DNA from 3 places in the Mesorhizobium sp. M0518 genome. Region 2 is predicted to be linked to each of the others. Evidence: predicted binding sites of a transcription regulator. Region 2 holds the regulator's gene; each other region holds the start of a gene.
The links. The regulator HrcA, encoded in region 2, represses chaperone genes, less so after heat shock. The targets are predictions, from matches to a motif close to GTTAGCACTCNCNNNNNGNGAGTGCTAAC.
Positions count from the first base shown of each region.

Region 1: the regulator HrcA is predicted to act here: its motif matches at 2,738-2,766, upstream of groES (co-chaperone GroES).
Region 3: the regulator HrcA is predicted to act here: its motif matches at 3,152-3,180, upstream of groES (co-chaperone GroES).

Region 1 is NZ_JAMYQY010000016.1:35,203-40,078, forward strand. Features, by position in the region: gene NKI66_RS22170 (TetR/AcrR family transcriptional regulator) at 1-574, shown strand, start outside; gene groL (chaperonin GroEL) at 657-2,312, opposite strand; gene groES (co-chaperone GroES) at 2,377-2,673, opposite strand; gene NKI66_RS22185 (class I SAM-dependent methyltransferase) at 2,907-3,701, opposite strand; gene NKI66_RS22190 (ATP-grasp domain-containing protein) at 3,774-4,625, shown strand; gene NKI66_RS22195 (TetR/AcrR family transcriptional regulator) at 4,693-4,876, opposite strand, start outside.
Region 2 is NZ_JAMYQY010000029.1:476-5,351, forward strand. Features, by position in the region: gene rph (ribonuclease PH) at 1-276, opposite strand, end outside; gene hrcA (heat-inducible transcriptional repressor HrcA) at 475-1,557, shown strand; gene NKI66_RS29010 (hypothetical protein) at 1,582-1,779, shown strand; gene NKI66_RS29015 (PQQ-dependent sugar dehydrogenase) at 1,878-3,230, shown strand; gene NKI66_RS29020 (LysE family translocator) at 3,342-3,959, shown strand; gene cysK (cysteine synthase A) at 4,137-4,876, shown strand, end outside.
Region 3 is NZ_JAMYQY010000013.1:184,255-189,130, forward strand. Features, by position in the region: gene bioD (dethiobiotin synthase) at 1-557, shown strand, start outside; gene NKI66_RS20085 (adenosylmethionine--8-amino-7-oxononanoate transaminase) at 557-1,822, shown strand; gene bioZ (3-oxopimeloyl-[acyl-carrier-protein] synthase BioZ) at 1,819-2,802, shown strand; gene groES (co-chaperone GroES) at 3,233-3,529, shown strand; gene groL (chaperonin GroEL) at 3,593-4,876, shown strand, end outside.

The sequences.
Region 1 (4,876 bases), on a different contig from region 2:
GACTGGGCTGCTGCTCAGGCAGCGCGGCTATCACGGCACCTCGCTCAACGACATATTGAGCGCCAGCGGCGCACCGCGGGGCTCGCTCTATTTTCATTTTCCCGGCGGCAAGGACCAACTGGTCATCGAGGTGACGCGCGCTAGCGTTGCCGACGTGACGGAGAGGCTGGGCGAAGCGCTGGCTGCCGAAAAGGATCCGGCGGTGGCCGTCCATCATATCTACCAGTCGGTGGGGCGCATGCTGGAAGACAACCAGTTTTCGCTCGGCTGTCCGGTCGCGCCTGTCGTGCTGGACTCGCCCACCGACGTGCCGGAACTGGCGGAGTTGTGCCGCTCGGCCTTCGAACAGTGGATAGGCCTGCTGCGGGACGCCTTCGTCAGGGCAGGGGTGCCCGAGCGCCGCGCGCATGCATTGGCACTGCTGGTCGAATCGTCGCTGGAAGGACTGATGGTGATCGCCCGCGCCACCCGCGACCGCGCCCCGGTACAGGCCGTGGCCGATGAGGTGGCGGCGCTGATCGAAGCCGCGGTGCTTGCCGGCGAGGTAAAGCAACGCGCGGATGCCGCCGTCTGAGAGGCCACAACGACCGCTGCGCAAAACAAAAAGGGCGGCATCTCTGCCGCCCTTTCCGTATCTGAAGGCTGATAGGGCTGGATTAGAAATCCATACCGCCCATACCGCCCATGCCGCCGCCCATGCCGCCAGGCATGCCGCCGCCGCCAGCCGACTCCTTCTTCGGAGCCTCCGCGATCATGGCTTCGGTGGTGACCAGCAGGCCGGCGACCGAGGCCGCGTCCTGGAGAGCGGTGCGGACGACCTTGACCGGATCGACGATACCCATGGCGATCATGTCGCCATATTCGCCGGTCTGGGCGTTGTAGCCGAAGGTCAAGCCCTTGTTCTCAAGGATCTTGCCGGCAACGATCGATGCTTCCGCACCGGCGTTGGCCGCGATCTGGCGGGCCGGAGCCTGCAGCGCACGACGAACGATGTTGATGCCGGCGGCCTGGTCGGCGTTGACGCCGGTGGCCTTGATGTTGGCCGAAGCGCGCAGCAGGGCTACGCCACCACCAGCAACGATGCCTTCTTCGACGGCCGCGCGGGTCGCGTTGAGGGCGTCATCGACGCGGTCCTTCTTTTCCTTGACTTCGACTTCCGTCGCACCGCCGACGCGGATCACCGCAACGCCGCCGGCGAGCTTCGCCAGACGTTCCTGCAGCTTCTCCTTGTCGTAGTCCGAAGTGGTCTCTTCGATCTGCTGCTTGATCTGGGCGACGCGGCCCTGGATCTCGGCCTTCTTGCCGGCGCCGTCGACGATGGTGGTGTTCTCCTTGGAGATCGACACCTTCTTGGCGCGGCCGAGCATGTTGAGGCCGACGTTCTCGAGCTTGATGCCGAGGTCTTCCGAGATGACCTGGCCACCGGTGAGGATGGCGATGTCTTCCAGCATGGCCTTGCGGCGATCACCGAAGCCCGGCGCCTTGACGGCGGCGATCTTCAGGCCGCCACGCAGCTTGTTGACGACCAGCGTGGCCAGAGCCTCGCCTTCGACGTCTTCCGAGATGATGAGCAGCGGCTTCGAGGTCTGCACGACGGCTTCGAGAACCGGCAGCATGGCCTGGAGGTTGGACAGCTTCTTCTCGTGCAGGAGGATGTAGACGTCCTCGAGCTCGGCAACCATCTTGTCGGCGTTGGTGACGAAGTAGGGCGAGAGATAGCCGCGGTCGAACTGCATGCCTTCGACGACTTCGAGTTCGGTCTCGGCGGTCTTGGCTTCCTCAACCGTGATGACGCCTTCGTTGCCGACCTTCTGCATCGCTTCCGCGATCATCTTGCCGACCGACTCGTCGCCATTGGCCGAGATCGTGCCGACCTGGGCAACTTCCTCGGAGGTCTTGATCTTCTTGGCAGCCTTGCCGAGCGCCGCGACGACTTCGACGACGGCCAGATCGATGCCGCGCTTCAGGTCCATCGGGTTCATGCCGGCGGCTACCGCCTTGTGGCCTTCCTGGACGATCGACTGCGCCAGAACGGTCGCGGTCGTGGTGCCGTCGCCGGCGATGTCGTTGGTCTTCGAAGCAACTTCGCGGACCATCTGCGCGCCCATGTTCTCGAACTTGTCTTCAAGCTCGATTTCCTTGGCGACGGTGACGCCGTCCTTGGTGATGCGCGGGGCGCCGAACGACTTGTCGATGACGACGTTGCGGCCCTTGGGGCCGAGCGTGACTTTCACCGCGTCGGCGAGGATGTTGACGCCGCGCAGCATGCGCTCGCGGGCATCACGGGAGAATTTTACGTCTTTGGCAGCCATTTTTAGCTCCTGGCAGGGGCTTTGATCGAGCCCGGGAATTCAGTTGACGGGGAAAGGCCTGATATCAGCCGATGATGCCCATGATGTCGGATTCCTTCATGATCAGAAGGTCTTCGCCATTGAGCTTGACTTCGGTGCCCGACCACTTGCCGAACAGGATGCGGTCGCCGGCCTTGACGTCCAGCGGGACCAGCTTGCCAGCTTCGTCACGAGCGCCGGAGCCGACAGCGATGATCTCGCCTTCCTGCGGCTTTTCCTTTGCCGTGTCGGGGATGATGATCCCGCCAGCGGTCTTGGATTCGGATTCGACCCGGCGAACGACCACGCGGTCATGAAGCGGGCGGAACTTCGACTTTGCCATTTTTTCTTCCTCGATGAGAACGGTGAGAAACAGTTCCTCCGTCCGGCGGCGCCGGACATATGTGGTTAGCACTCACCAAAGGCGAGTGCTAACGTGGCGCTGAAATAGGCTGACGGCTTTTGAGAGTCAAGGTGCGCGAAGGCCGCGATGCGAGCGAAATTTTTCTCATGCTGCCGCACGATTTTACAAAGCCTGGGTTGCGCCTGCCCCGGTCGAGCGCCGTCCTGCTATCTTCAGTGTCTTGGCGCCCGCAGCACCAACAGCGGGCATCGCTCGGCGAGCCCATAGCTCCCGGTCAAAGCGATGCGAACATCACCAAAGAACGCTTCCGCCTCGCTCGCCAATGCAGTCGCCGGCGCGAAGGTGTAGATGGCCGGCGAGTTCCGATAGACATCGATGGTGCCGATGGTGGGCAGGTCCCAGCCCGTGCGAGCCGAAAGCTCTTTGCGGTCAGGAAACAGTGCATCGAACCTTTCCGCGATCATCCTGACCGGAATGGCATGGTCGGGCGCATCGCCCGTCGCGGTCATTGCGACGCGCCATTTGAGTTCGTGGAAGGTCGAGACACCGCCCGACAGTGCAAGCGCCCGCACCGCCGCCGGATCGTCCGGTGTTTCGGGACCGGCAAAGAGACGCAGTCCCGCTCGGCCGTCGGTGCGCAGTACGCCGGCGATCGCCTCAAACAGCGCCCGGCGCGCGGTTGAAAGGCCGAGCGCCGACAGGCAGCCATCGCCGATCACCGCATCGATGCTTGCGTCCGACACCGGCAAGTCGAGCCAGTCGCCGTTGATTGCCTTTCGCAACGCGGTGTCGCCTGGCCAGATACCGGCGATCATGTCGGAGGATTCGTCGACGGCCATCATCGTCGTCCCGAGCCCGGCGAGTTCCGGCGTCACGCCGAGCAGAATGACGTGCGCCTTCGAAAGGTCGAGCTCACGCTCATAGGCCTCAACCGCTTCCGCTGGCGGCCGCAACGGTGGCCCGAGCAACTGCCAGTGCCCTCGAATGGCATTCCAATGGTCGGTCATCCACACCCCCAAGCCGGCATTGTATTTGCAGGCATAATGGAGGACGCTGATGAAGCCAAGCTCGGGGGGCGCATGACACGCATCGCGGTTATTACGCATGAGTTCGACAGGTTCGAACGCCGGCGTGGCCTGCTGTTTCGCCGCCGGAGCTCCTATATGCTTTTCGGTTTGCTGGAGGAACTGAAGCGACGCGGTCATTCCGTCCGCATAATCCCCGGAACGTCGGCAAAGCCGGAGGCCGACATCGCGGTGCTGCACGTCGATGCGACTGTGACGCCCCCCGAATATGTCGAATACGCACGCGCTTTTCCCTTCTGCCTGAACATCGGAGCCGCCGACATCTCCAAGCGACGCGTCAGTGGCGCGGTGATCGGCAAGGAGGACGACTGGCAAGGACCGGTCATCGTCAAGAGCAATCTCAACAATCTCGGGATGCGGGAGCAAGCGCTCAACCGGCGATCGCTGCGAGCCGGGAAGCCGAAGCCGTTTCCCGGCGTCGAGCTCATCGAGGGTTATCGCGTCTATGCATCCCTTTCGGATGTTGCGCCGGAGGTCTTCGACCGCAGCGATCTCGTCGTCGAAAAATTCATTCCCGAGCCGGAGGCGGACGGCTTTGGAGCCCGCTTCTGGATATTCTGCGGCGAGCGCGAGCGCTGCACCCGCCATGTCTCGCCGCAGAGCCTCGTCAAGGGCGACGACACGATCCGACGTGAGCCGGTTCCGGTTCCCGACGAGCTTCGCACGTTGAGGCGCCGGCTTGGCTTTGACTACGGAAAGTTCGATTTCGTCATGCATGAGGGCAGGGCGGTGCTGCTTGATGCCAACAAGACGCCCGGTGGCGCCCGCAATCTTTCTGCGTTTCTCGCTGCCGGCAATGCCAATCTTGCCGACGGCTTCGAAGCCCTTGTCCGCCAGGTCGCATAGCGGGCGTTCTGATGCTTGCGATGCCCGACACCTCTCATTCGCGGCAGCTTGCTGACGATCGCCACGGCTACAAAAACAGCCGCAGCTGGGTGTGAATGATAGACCGGTAATCCTCGATGGTCTGGCGGCTTTCCGGTTCGCCCTCGGCGAGCGCCAGGCGCACCACGCCGCCGGCGAGCTGGAAGATCAGCAGAACCATGCGTTCGAACTGCTCGCGCCTCTCGGGCTTGAGCAAGGCGATGACGTGGTCG
Region 2 (4,876 bases):
CCGCTGGATTTCCAGCGTGCGGCCGCCCTGCTTGCCGGCCGAAGCCTCGCGGCGCATGCGCTCGCCGGTCGAGCGCGGCAGCATGCCGTATTCGGCCGTCACCCAGCCCTTGCCGGAATTGCGCATCCAGCCAGGCACTTTTTCCTCAAGGCTGGCCGTGCACAGGACATGCGTGTCGCCGAACTTCACCAGGCACGAGCCTTCGGCATGCTTGGAGACGCCGCGCTCGAAGGAGATGGCACGCATTTCGTCGAATTGGCGTTTGGAAGGGCGCATTCAGGCTGCTTTCTTGTCATTTTTCGGAATCTTGGCCGGCTTGTAACCGCATGGGACGCGTGGCGCAAAGGAAAATGGCCTGACGATCTGACGCAGACACCGGGTGATCTCACACAGACACCGGGTGATCTCACAAAGACACCGGGTTGCGCGGGTGCAGTGTAAGTCTATATCGTTGGGCCGGAGGTTTTTGGCCGTATGACCAAGGCAGTCGATCCCGCTTCGCAGTCGCCCGCGCTTCAGTCGCTCGATATGCGTTCCCGCGACATCTTCCGGCGCATTGTCGATTCCTACCTCAGGGACGGTGAACCGGTGGGCTCGCGCAGCCTGTCGCGTATCCTGCCGTCCTCGCTGTCGCCGGCGACCATCCGCAACGTGATGAGCGATCTCGAGCATCTCGGCCTGATCTACGCGCCGCACATCTCGGCCGGCCGGTTGCCGACGCAGGCCGGCCTGCGTTTCTTTGTCGATGCCTTCATGGAGCTTGGCGACCTTTCCGACGAGGAGCGCCGCGCCATCGAGGCACAGGTTCGGGCGTCCGGCTCGGGCGCGACGCTGGAGCACATGCTGACCGAGGCCAGCCAGATGCTGTCGGGCATGTCGCGCGGCGCCGGCCTGGTTCTGGCCGCCAAGAACGAGGTGGCGCTGAAGCACATCGAATTCATCCAACTCGAACCGACCAAGGCGCTGGCGGTGCTGGTGTCGCAGAATGGCGACGTCGAGAACCGCGTCGTCGAGCTGCCTGCCGGCATCACCGTCTCGCAACTGCACGAGGCCTCAAATTTCCTCAACGCCCATATACGCGGCCGAACGCTTGCCGAGGCGCGGATCGAGATCGCCCGCATCAAGGAAGAGACCAGGGCCGCGCTCGACACGCTGTCGCAGGACCTGGTCGAGAAGGGGCTGGCGGTGTGGGCCGGCGCCGACAGTGGCCTGCCGGCACGGCTCATCGTGCGCGGGCGCGCCAATCTGCTCGAAAACGTCACCGCCCAGGCCGACATCGAACTGCTGCGCCATTTGTTCGAGGACATGGAGACGCAGGACGGGCTTATCCAGTTGCTTGACCTCGCCGAAGAGGGATCGGGCGTGCGCATCTTCATCGGCTCGGAAAACAAGCTGTTTTCGCTGTCGGGCTCGTCGCTGGTTGTCGCGCCCTATCGCGACAAGGATGCCCGCGTCGTCGGCGCGCTCGGCGTCATCGGCCCGACCCGGCTGAACTACGCGCGCATCGTCCCAATGGTCGACTATACGGCGCAGCTGATTTCCCGCATGCTGCGCTGAGCTGATCCAACCGAGGAGACGATGATGGCGCTCGAAGAATTCAAGGCCCGGATCAGCCTGCTGCTGGAAGAGATGGTCAACCAGCCGGAAGACCAGCACGAGATCCAGGAGCAGTTGCGTGAAAAACTGCAGGAAATGCGCGCCATGGGATTGCCGCTGCCGGCTGACCTCGTCGAGTTGGAAAAACGCCTCGACGACGATTTTTACGCCGCCGGGACCTGAGCCGGGAAACCGGAAGCTTCCTCCACCTCATCGTGTGCCGTGGAACGATCGACGAGACCGCTCGTTCCTGTTCTCACGCCCAAACATTGGAGGACCGAATGATGCGTTTTGCCGGCCCCGCAATTTCCGCCGCACTGTTTCTCTCGACCGCTTCATTCGCCCAGCAGGCGGACGATCCGGTGCTCAAAGGCGCGGCCGCATTCGGCGACTGGCGAGCGGACAAGCCGGGCACACGCCGCCTGATCAGACCGGACGATCTGCCTAAGCCCTATGCCACCCGGTCGACCTCGAACAGCGCCGGCGTTGCGGACATGCCGGCAGACGCGAAGCTGCAACTGCCGCCGGGGTTCTCGGCCGAGCTGGTTGCATCGGGCATCGACAATCCACGCGTCGTGCGCGTCGCGCCGAATGGCGACCTGTTCGTCGCCGACAGCGAGGCCAACCAAGTCCGCATCTACCGTCTGGCCGAAGGCAGTGCGAAGCCTGCGCAGGACGGCATCTTTGCCGGCAATCTCAACCAGCCCTATGGTATTGCCTTCTATCCGCCAGGCGCTGACCCGCAATGGGTCTATGTCGCCAATAGCGACAGCATCGTGCGTTTTGCCTACCGCAATGGCGACCTGAAGGCCTCCGGCGATCCAGAAACCATCGTCGACAACATCCCGGCCAATCACCACTGGACCCGCGACATCGCTTTTTCGCCGGACGGCAAGACGCTTTATCTGTCGGTCGGCTCGGGATCGAATGTCGCCGAGGACATGGGCCAGGAGCCGAAGGGCGGACTCGACGCCTGGGCGGCGTCGCAGGCGCTCGGCGCGCCATGGGGATCCGAAGATGGCCGCGCCGATGTGCTGGCCTTCGATCCCGATGGCAAGAGCGGCCGCATCTTTGCCACCGGCCTGCGCAACTGCTCGGGCATGACCGTGCAGCCGGCGACCGGCGCGCTGTGGTGCGTCGTCAACGAACGGGATGCGCTTGGCGACAATGTGCCGCCCGAATACGCGACCGTGGTCAAGGACGGCGCCTTCTATGGCTGGCCGTGGTATTATATCGGCGACAATGAGGATCCGCGCCACAAGGGTGAGCGCCCCGATCTTGCCGGCAAAACGACCGTTCCCGATGTGCTGATGCAGGCGCATTCGGCGCCGCTCAACATCGCCTTCTACGATGGGAAGAGCTTTCCGGCCGAATACAAGGGCGATGCTTTCGTCGCTCTGCACGGGTCATGGAACCGCGGCAACCGGACCGGCTACAAGGTGGTGCGGTTGCTGTTCAAGGACGGCAAGCCAACCGGCGAATATGAGGATTTCATCACCGGCTTCGTCGTCTCGAACGGTGAGGTCTGGGGGCGGCCGGTCGGCGTGGCGGTGGCCCTGGATGGCGCGCTGATCGTCACCGAGGACGGCAACGGCACCATCTGGCGTGTCACCCATGGCGACGGTCGTTCCTGAGCGCAGTTCGCACAGGCGTGGTGCAATCGAATCCGAGTTTCAGGGAATTCACGCCCGCCGGACTTTGTGCGATAGGATGCCGTGATAGCAGCGTCGCGCAAGGCCGCAACCATGACCCTCACCGGATTCCTCGCCTACAGCGCCGCTCTCGGCATCGCCGCCGCGATTCCTGGTCCCGGCATCACCGCGCTGGTCGCCCGTGCGCTCGGCTCCGGCTTCCGCTCGTCGCTGGCGATGTCTTTTGGCCTGATGGTTGGCGACATCACCTATCTGACCGCCGTGGTGCTTGGCCTCGCCTTCGTCGCCCAGAGTTTCGGCATGGTTTTCCTCGCTATCAAATGGCTCGGCGTCGCCTATCTCGCCTTCCTCGGCTGGCGCTTCTGGAACAGCGGCATCACGCCCGAGACCGTCGAGGCCAGAAAAGGCAAGGGCGGCTTGCTGTCGAGCTTTGCCGCCGGCCTGACCCTCACGCTCGGCAATCCGAAGACGATGATCTTCTATCTCGCCATCACGCCGACCATCGTCGACCTGAAAACCATCACGCTGGCCGACTACGGCATTCTCGTCGCGCTGACGATCGTCGTGCTTCTGGTGGTGCTGGTGCCGTATCTGGCGCTGGCCGCCAAGGCGCGCTGGTTCCTGAAGTCGCCGCGCGCGCTCAAGGCGCTGAACCGTACGGCTGCCGGCTTCATGGTCGGTGCCGCTGCAGCGATTGCCGCCCGCCAATAGCGGGCTTTCGGCCAAAGCATTTCGCAAACAGGCCTTTGCGGGAAATGCTTTTCCGAGACGGCACTGTTTTAGACACAGGTCTCACTCGGATATTTTCAATCGACAGTCTATCTTGCGCGGTCGAAGGTCCTATGTTGCCCGCAAATCCACTTGCCTGAAATTCTGGGAGCGAAACCAATGAACAAGCCCACCACATCAGCCCGCGTGCCCGGCCGCGGCCGCGTCTACGATTCCATCACCGACACGATCGGCGATACGCCTCTGGTGCGGCTCGACAAGTTCGCTCGGGAAAAGGGCATCGTCGCCAATCTCATCGCCAAGCTCGAATTCTTCAATCCGATCGCCTCGGTCAAGGACCGCATCGGCGTGGCGATGATCGAGGCGCTGGAGGCGTCAGGCAAGATTTCTCCCGGCAAGACCACGCTGATCGAACCGACGTCGGGCAACACCGGCATCGCGCTTGCCTTCGCCGCTGCCGCCAAGGGCTACAAGCTGATCCTGACGATGCCCGAAACGATGTCGATCGAGCGCCGGAAAATGCTGGCGCTGCTCGGCGCGGAGCTAGTGCTGACAGAAGGCCCGAAAGGTATGAAGGGCGCCATCGCCAAGGCCGACGAACTGGCAGCGACGATCCCCAACGCGATCATCCCGCAGCAGTTCGAGAACCCGGCCAATCCGGAAATCCACCGCACGACGACGGCCGAGGAAATCTGGAACGATACGCATGGCGAGGTCGATATCTTCGTCGCCGGCATAGGCACCGGCGGCACCATCACCGGCGTCGGCCAGGTGCTGAAGAAGCGCAAGCCCTCCGTGCATGTCGTCGCCGTCGAGCCGGACTCCTCGCCGGTTCTGTCGGGCGGCCAGCCCGGCCCGCACAAGATCCAGGGCATCGGCGCCGGCTTTGCGCCCAAAAT
Region 3 (4,876 bases), on a different contig from region 2:
TCGACGGCTTTTACTGGAAACCGGTGCAATCGGGCCTCGACGGCGAGACCGACAGCGAAGTGGTCGCGCGGCTTGCCGGCTTGCCCTCAGAGCGCGTGCTGCCGGAAGCCTACCGCTTGCGGAGCCCGCTGTCGCCGCATCGTTCGGCCGAGATCGACGGCGTGGCGATCAAGGCTGCCGATCTTGCTTTTCCCGTCCTACCGACGCCGCTCGTCATCGAAGGCTCCGGCGGCCTGATGGTGCCGCTTAACCGGCGCACAAGGCTCATCGACATCTTCGCTGAATGGCGGCTGCCCGTTATTCTGTGCGCCCGCACCACGCTCGGCACCATCAACCACACCTTGCTCTCGATCGAGGCGCTCCGCGCCCGATCCATCCCGTTGGCCGGCATCGCTTTCATCGGCGATGAGATGGCCGATACGCAACGGACCATCGTGGAATTCAGCGGTGCGCCGCAGCTCGGCAGGCTGCCGCACCTCGATCTGCTGACCGGCAAGACACTGAGGGACGCAATGATTGCCGGCTTCGCCTTCGCCTCGATTACTGGAGGTGACTGATGTCGCAGTCTCATGTGTGGCATCCCTTCACCCAGCACGCGCTCGAGCCTGCGATCCCAGAAATCGTCCGGACTGAAGGCGCCTATCTCCGCAGGGCCGACGGCGCCCGCATCCTGGACGCCATCTCCTCCTGGTGGGTCGTCACACATGGCCACCGCCATCCCCGCATCATGAAGGCAATCGAGACAACCGCGTCGAGCCTCGACCAGATTATCTTTGCGGGCTTCACGCACGAGCCGGCAGAGCGCTTGGCCAAGGCGCTTGTCGGCCTCGCTCCCGCTGGACTCGACTGGGTGTTCTATTCCGACAGTGGCTCGACCTCGGTCGAAGTAGCGCTGAAGATGGCGCTCGGTTATTTCCGCAACATCGGCGCCCCACGCTCGCGCATCGTCGTCATGGATCACAGCTATCATGGCGACACGATCGGCACGATGAGCGTCGGTGCGCGTGGCGTGTTCAACGCCGCCTACGAACCCTTGCTGTTCGAGGTCGCCACCATCCCCTTTCCGGCAGCGGGGCGCGAGCAAGAGACGCTGGATCGTTTAGAGGCTGTGACCCGCGATCGACGAGCCGCAGCCTTAATCGTCGAGCCGCTGGTGCTGGGCGCCGGCGGCATGCTGATGTATCCGGCTTCAGTTCTGGCCGAATTGAAGAAGATCACTGAGGCCTCCGGCACGCTGCTGATCGCCGACGAAGTGATGACCGGCTGGGGGCGGACCGGAACCATGTTCGCCTGCGAGCAGGCATCGATCTCTCCAGATATCCTGTGCACCTCGAAAGGCCTGACCGGCGGCGCCATCCCGCTGGCCGTAACGCTTGCCACCGATGCCATCTTCCAGGCTCATTATTCCGAGGACCGGAAGAAGACATTTTTCCATTCGAGCTCCTACACTGCCAACCCGATTGCCTGCGCGGCAGCACTTGCCAATGTCGAGATCTGGCGGGACGAGCCGGTGGCCGAGCGCATTGCGGCCTTGAGCGCAATGCAGGCCACCGGGCTTCGACGCTTTCGCGACAACAGCTTCTTCACCGACTGCCGGGCGACCGGCACGATCGCGGCGCTCGACCTGCGAACCGGTTCCGCAGGTTATCTCGCCGAGATCGGACCGAAACTGCGCGCTTTCTTCCTCGAGCGAGGGCTACTTGTGCGCCCGCTCGGCAATGTCCTCTACCTTCTGCCACCCTATTGCATCACCGGCGACGAGCTCGAGCGACTCTATGACGCCATTGAGGAGGCGGGCGAACGCTTCGGGTCCAGGCCATGAGCAAGTCGTCGCGCATTCTCGGGTTTGGCCATCATGCGCCTGGGCGAAAGGTGGCGAATGCCGAAATCGAGAGCAATCTCGGTCTTGATCCAGGCTGGATCGAAAGGCGTACCGGGATACGGTCGCGCTTCTGGGCAACCGACGAAGACACGCTGTCTGGTCTTGCTGCGCAGGCCGGCGACATGGCGCTGGCGAACGCCGGTATTGCGCGCCACGACATCGGTCTGCTGTTGCTTGCCACCTCGACGCCCGACCATCTTCTGCCGCCGAGCGCGCCGCTGGTCGCACACAAGCTTGGCCTTGGCAGCGCAGGCGCGGTGGATCTGACAGGCGCCTGCGCCGGCTTCATCTATGCGCTGATGTTTGCGGACGGATTTACCCGCCTGCACGGCAAAGCGAGCCTTGTTATCGCCGCCAACATCCTCAGCCGCCGCATCAATCCAGCCGAGCGCGCAAGCTCGGTCCTGTTTGCCGATGCCGCCGGCGCCCTGGTGATCGGTCAGTGCGATGATGCTGATCGGGGCATTCTCGGTGCCTCGGTGGATTCGGACGGCTCGCGATACGGGCTGATCCAGATTCCCGCAGGAGGAAGCAACAAGCCGTTCCACGGTGACCTCGATCTCGCGCAAACCCGAATGAGGATGACGGACGGCCGCGAAGTGTTCGCAAAGGCCGTCGAGATGATGACCAATTGCTCGATAAGCGCGCTAGCCGCTGCCGGAGTGCGGCCACACGATCTCGGCCGGTTCGTGCCCCATCAGGCCAATACTCGGATTTTCGACGCGGTCGGGAGGAACCTCGGCATCGCGGACCAAGCAATTGTCAAGACGATTGCCGAATACGGCAACTCTTCGGCCGCGACGATCCCGCTGTCGCTCTCGCTCGCCAACCAGACGGAGCCATTCCAGCCTGGAGAGAAAATCCTTCTGTCGGCGGCGGGTGCGGGTCTCAGCGGCGGCGCTCTCGTGGTTGGAATCTAGCCGGCCGGCTCACGCGCGCAGGACGGGTCATGAATGGGAATAGGGCAACAGAACCAATGCCAAAATGGCCTTCTGAAGCTCGACATGACCGAGCTGACGCAGCACGACCCCGTGCGAGCCTCTGGATGAGATCAAATGCATCACCTGTTGCATCATTCGTGCCATCTGAATAAAGCTCAAATACAAAGGGTGAGCCGCCCCATATATGTCTGATACCCGACATTGTTCACATAAAAGGCTCGATGCTTACACGCTCTTTGCTCTCTTCTCTTTGCTGTCTGCTCTTTTCTCTTTGCTCTTTGCTCTTTCGTCTTGACTAGCAGGAGCATGCGGCTTATCTCATTGCCGCGTTAGCACTCGCTTCCGCTGAGTGCTAAGCACGCTCCGGCAACGGAGAACCGTTCAACATCCGCACCAAGGACATCCAAAAATGGCAAAGTCGAATTTCCGGCCGCTGCATGACCGCGTGGTCGTTCGCCGGGTCGAATCCGAATCCAAGACCGCCGGCGGGATCATCATCCCGGATACGGCGAAGGAAAAGCCGCAGGAAGGCGAGATCATCGCCGTCGGCTCCGGCGCTCGTGACGAAGCAGGCAAGCTGGTCCCGCTGGACGTCAAGGCCGGCGACCGCATCCTGTTCGGCAAGTGGTCGGGTACCGAAGTCAAGCTCAATGGCGAAGACCTTCTGATCATGAAGGAATCCGACATTATGGGCATCATCGGCTGATATCAGGCCTTTCCTTCGCACCATCAAATCTGAATTTCGGGCGAGATGCCCAGGAGTAAAAAAATGGCTGCCAAAGACGTAAAATTCTCCCGCGATGCCCGTGAGCGCATGCTTCACGGCATCAACATCCTCGCCGACGCGGTGAAGGTCACCCTCGGCCCCAAGGGCCGCAACGTCGTCATCGACAAGTCGTTCGGCGCACCGCGCATCACCAAGGACGGGGTCACCGTCGCCAAGGAAATCGAACTTTCCGACAAGTTCGAAAACATGGGCGCGCAGATGATCCGCGAAGTTGCTTCGAAGACCAACGACATCGCCGGTGACGGCACCACAACCGCGACCGTTCTGGCGCAGTCGATCGTCCAGGAAGGCAACAAGGCCGTTGCCGCCGGCATGAACCCGATGGACCTGAAGCGCGGCATCGATCTGGCCGTGACCGAAGTCGTCGCGGCGCTCGGCAAGGCTGCCAAGAAGATCAAGACCTCCGAGGAAGTTGCCCAGGTCGGCACGATCGCCGGCAATGGCGACGAGTCGGTCGGCAAGATGATCGCCGAAGCGATGCAGAAGGTCGGCAACGAAGGCGTCATCACGGTTGAGGAAGCCAAGACCGCCGAGACTGAACTCGAGGTCGTCGAAGGCATGCAGTTCGACCGCGGCTATCTCTCGCCCTACTTCGTCACCAACGCCGACAAGATGGTTGCCGAGCTCGAGGACGTCTACATCCTCCTGCACGAGAAGAAGCTGTCCAACCTGCAGGCGATGCTGCCGGTTCTCGAAGCCGTCGTGCAGACCTCGAAGCCGCTGCTCATCATCTCGGAAGACGTCGAAGGCGAGGCCCTGGCCACGCTGGTCGTCAACAAGCTGCGTGGCGGCCTGAAGATCGCCGCCGTCAAGGCGCCGGGCTTCGGTGATCGCCGCAAGGCCATGCTGGAAGACATCGCCATCCTCACCGGTGGCCAGGTCATCTCGGAAGACCTCGGCATCAAGCTCGAGAACGTCGGCCTCAACATGCTCGGCCGCGCCAAGAAGGTGTCTATCTCCAAGGAGAACACCACCATCGTCGACGGCGCCGGCAAGAAGGCCGAGATCCAGGGCCGCGTTGCCCAGATCAAGCAGCAGATCGAAGAGACCACTTCGGACTACGACAAGGAGAAGCTGCAGGAACGTCTGGCGAAGCTCGCCGGCGGCGTTGCGGTGATCCGCGTCGGCGGTGCGACGGAAGTCGAAGTCAAGGAAAAGAAGGACCGCGTCGATGACGCCCTCAACGCGACCCGCGCGGCCGTCGAAGAAGGCATCGTTGCAGGCGGCGGCGTCGCTCTCCTGCGCGCTTCGGCCGACATCAAGGTC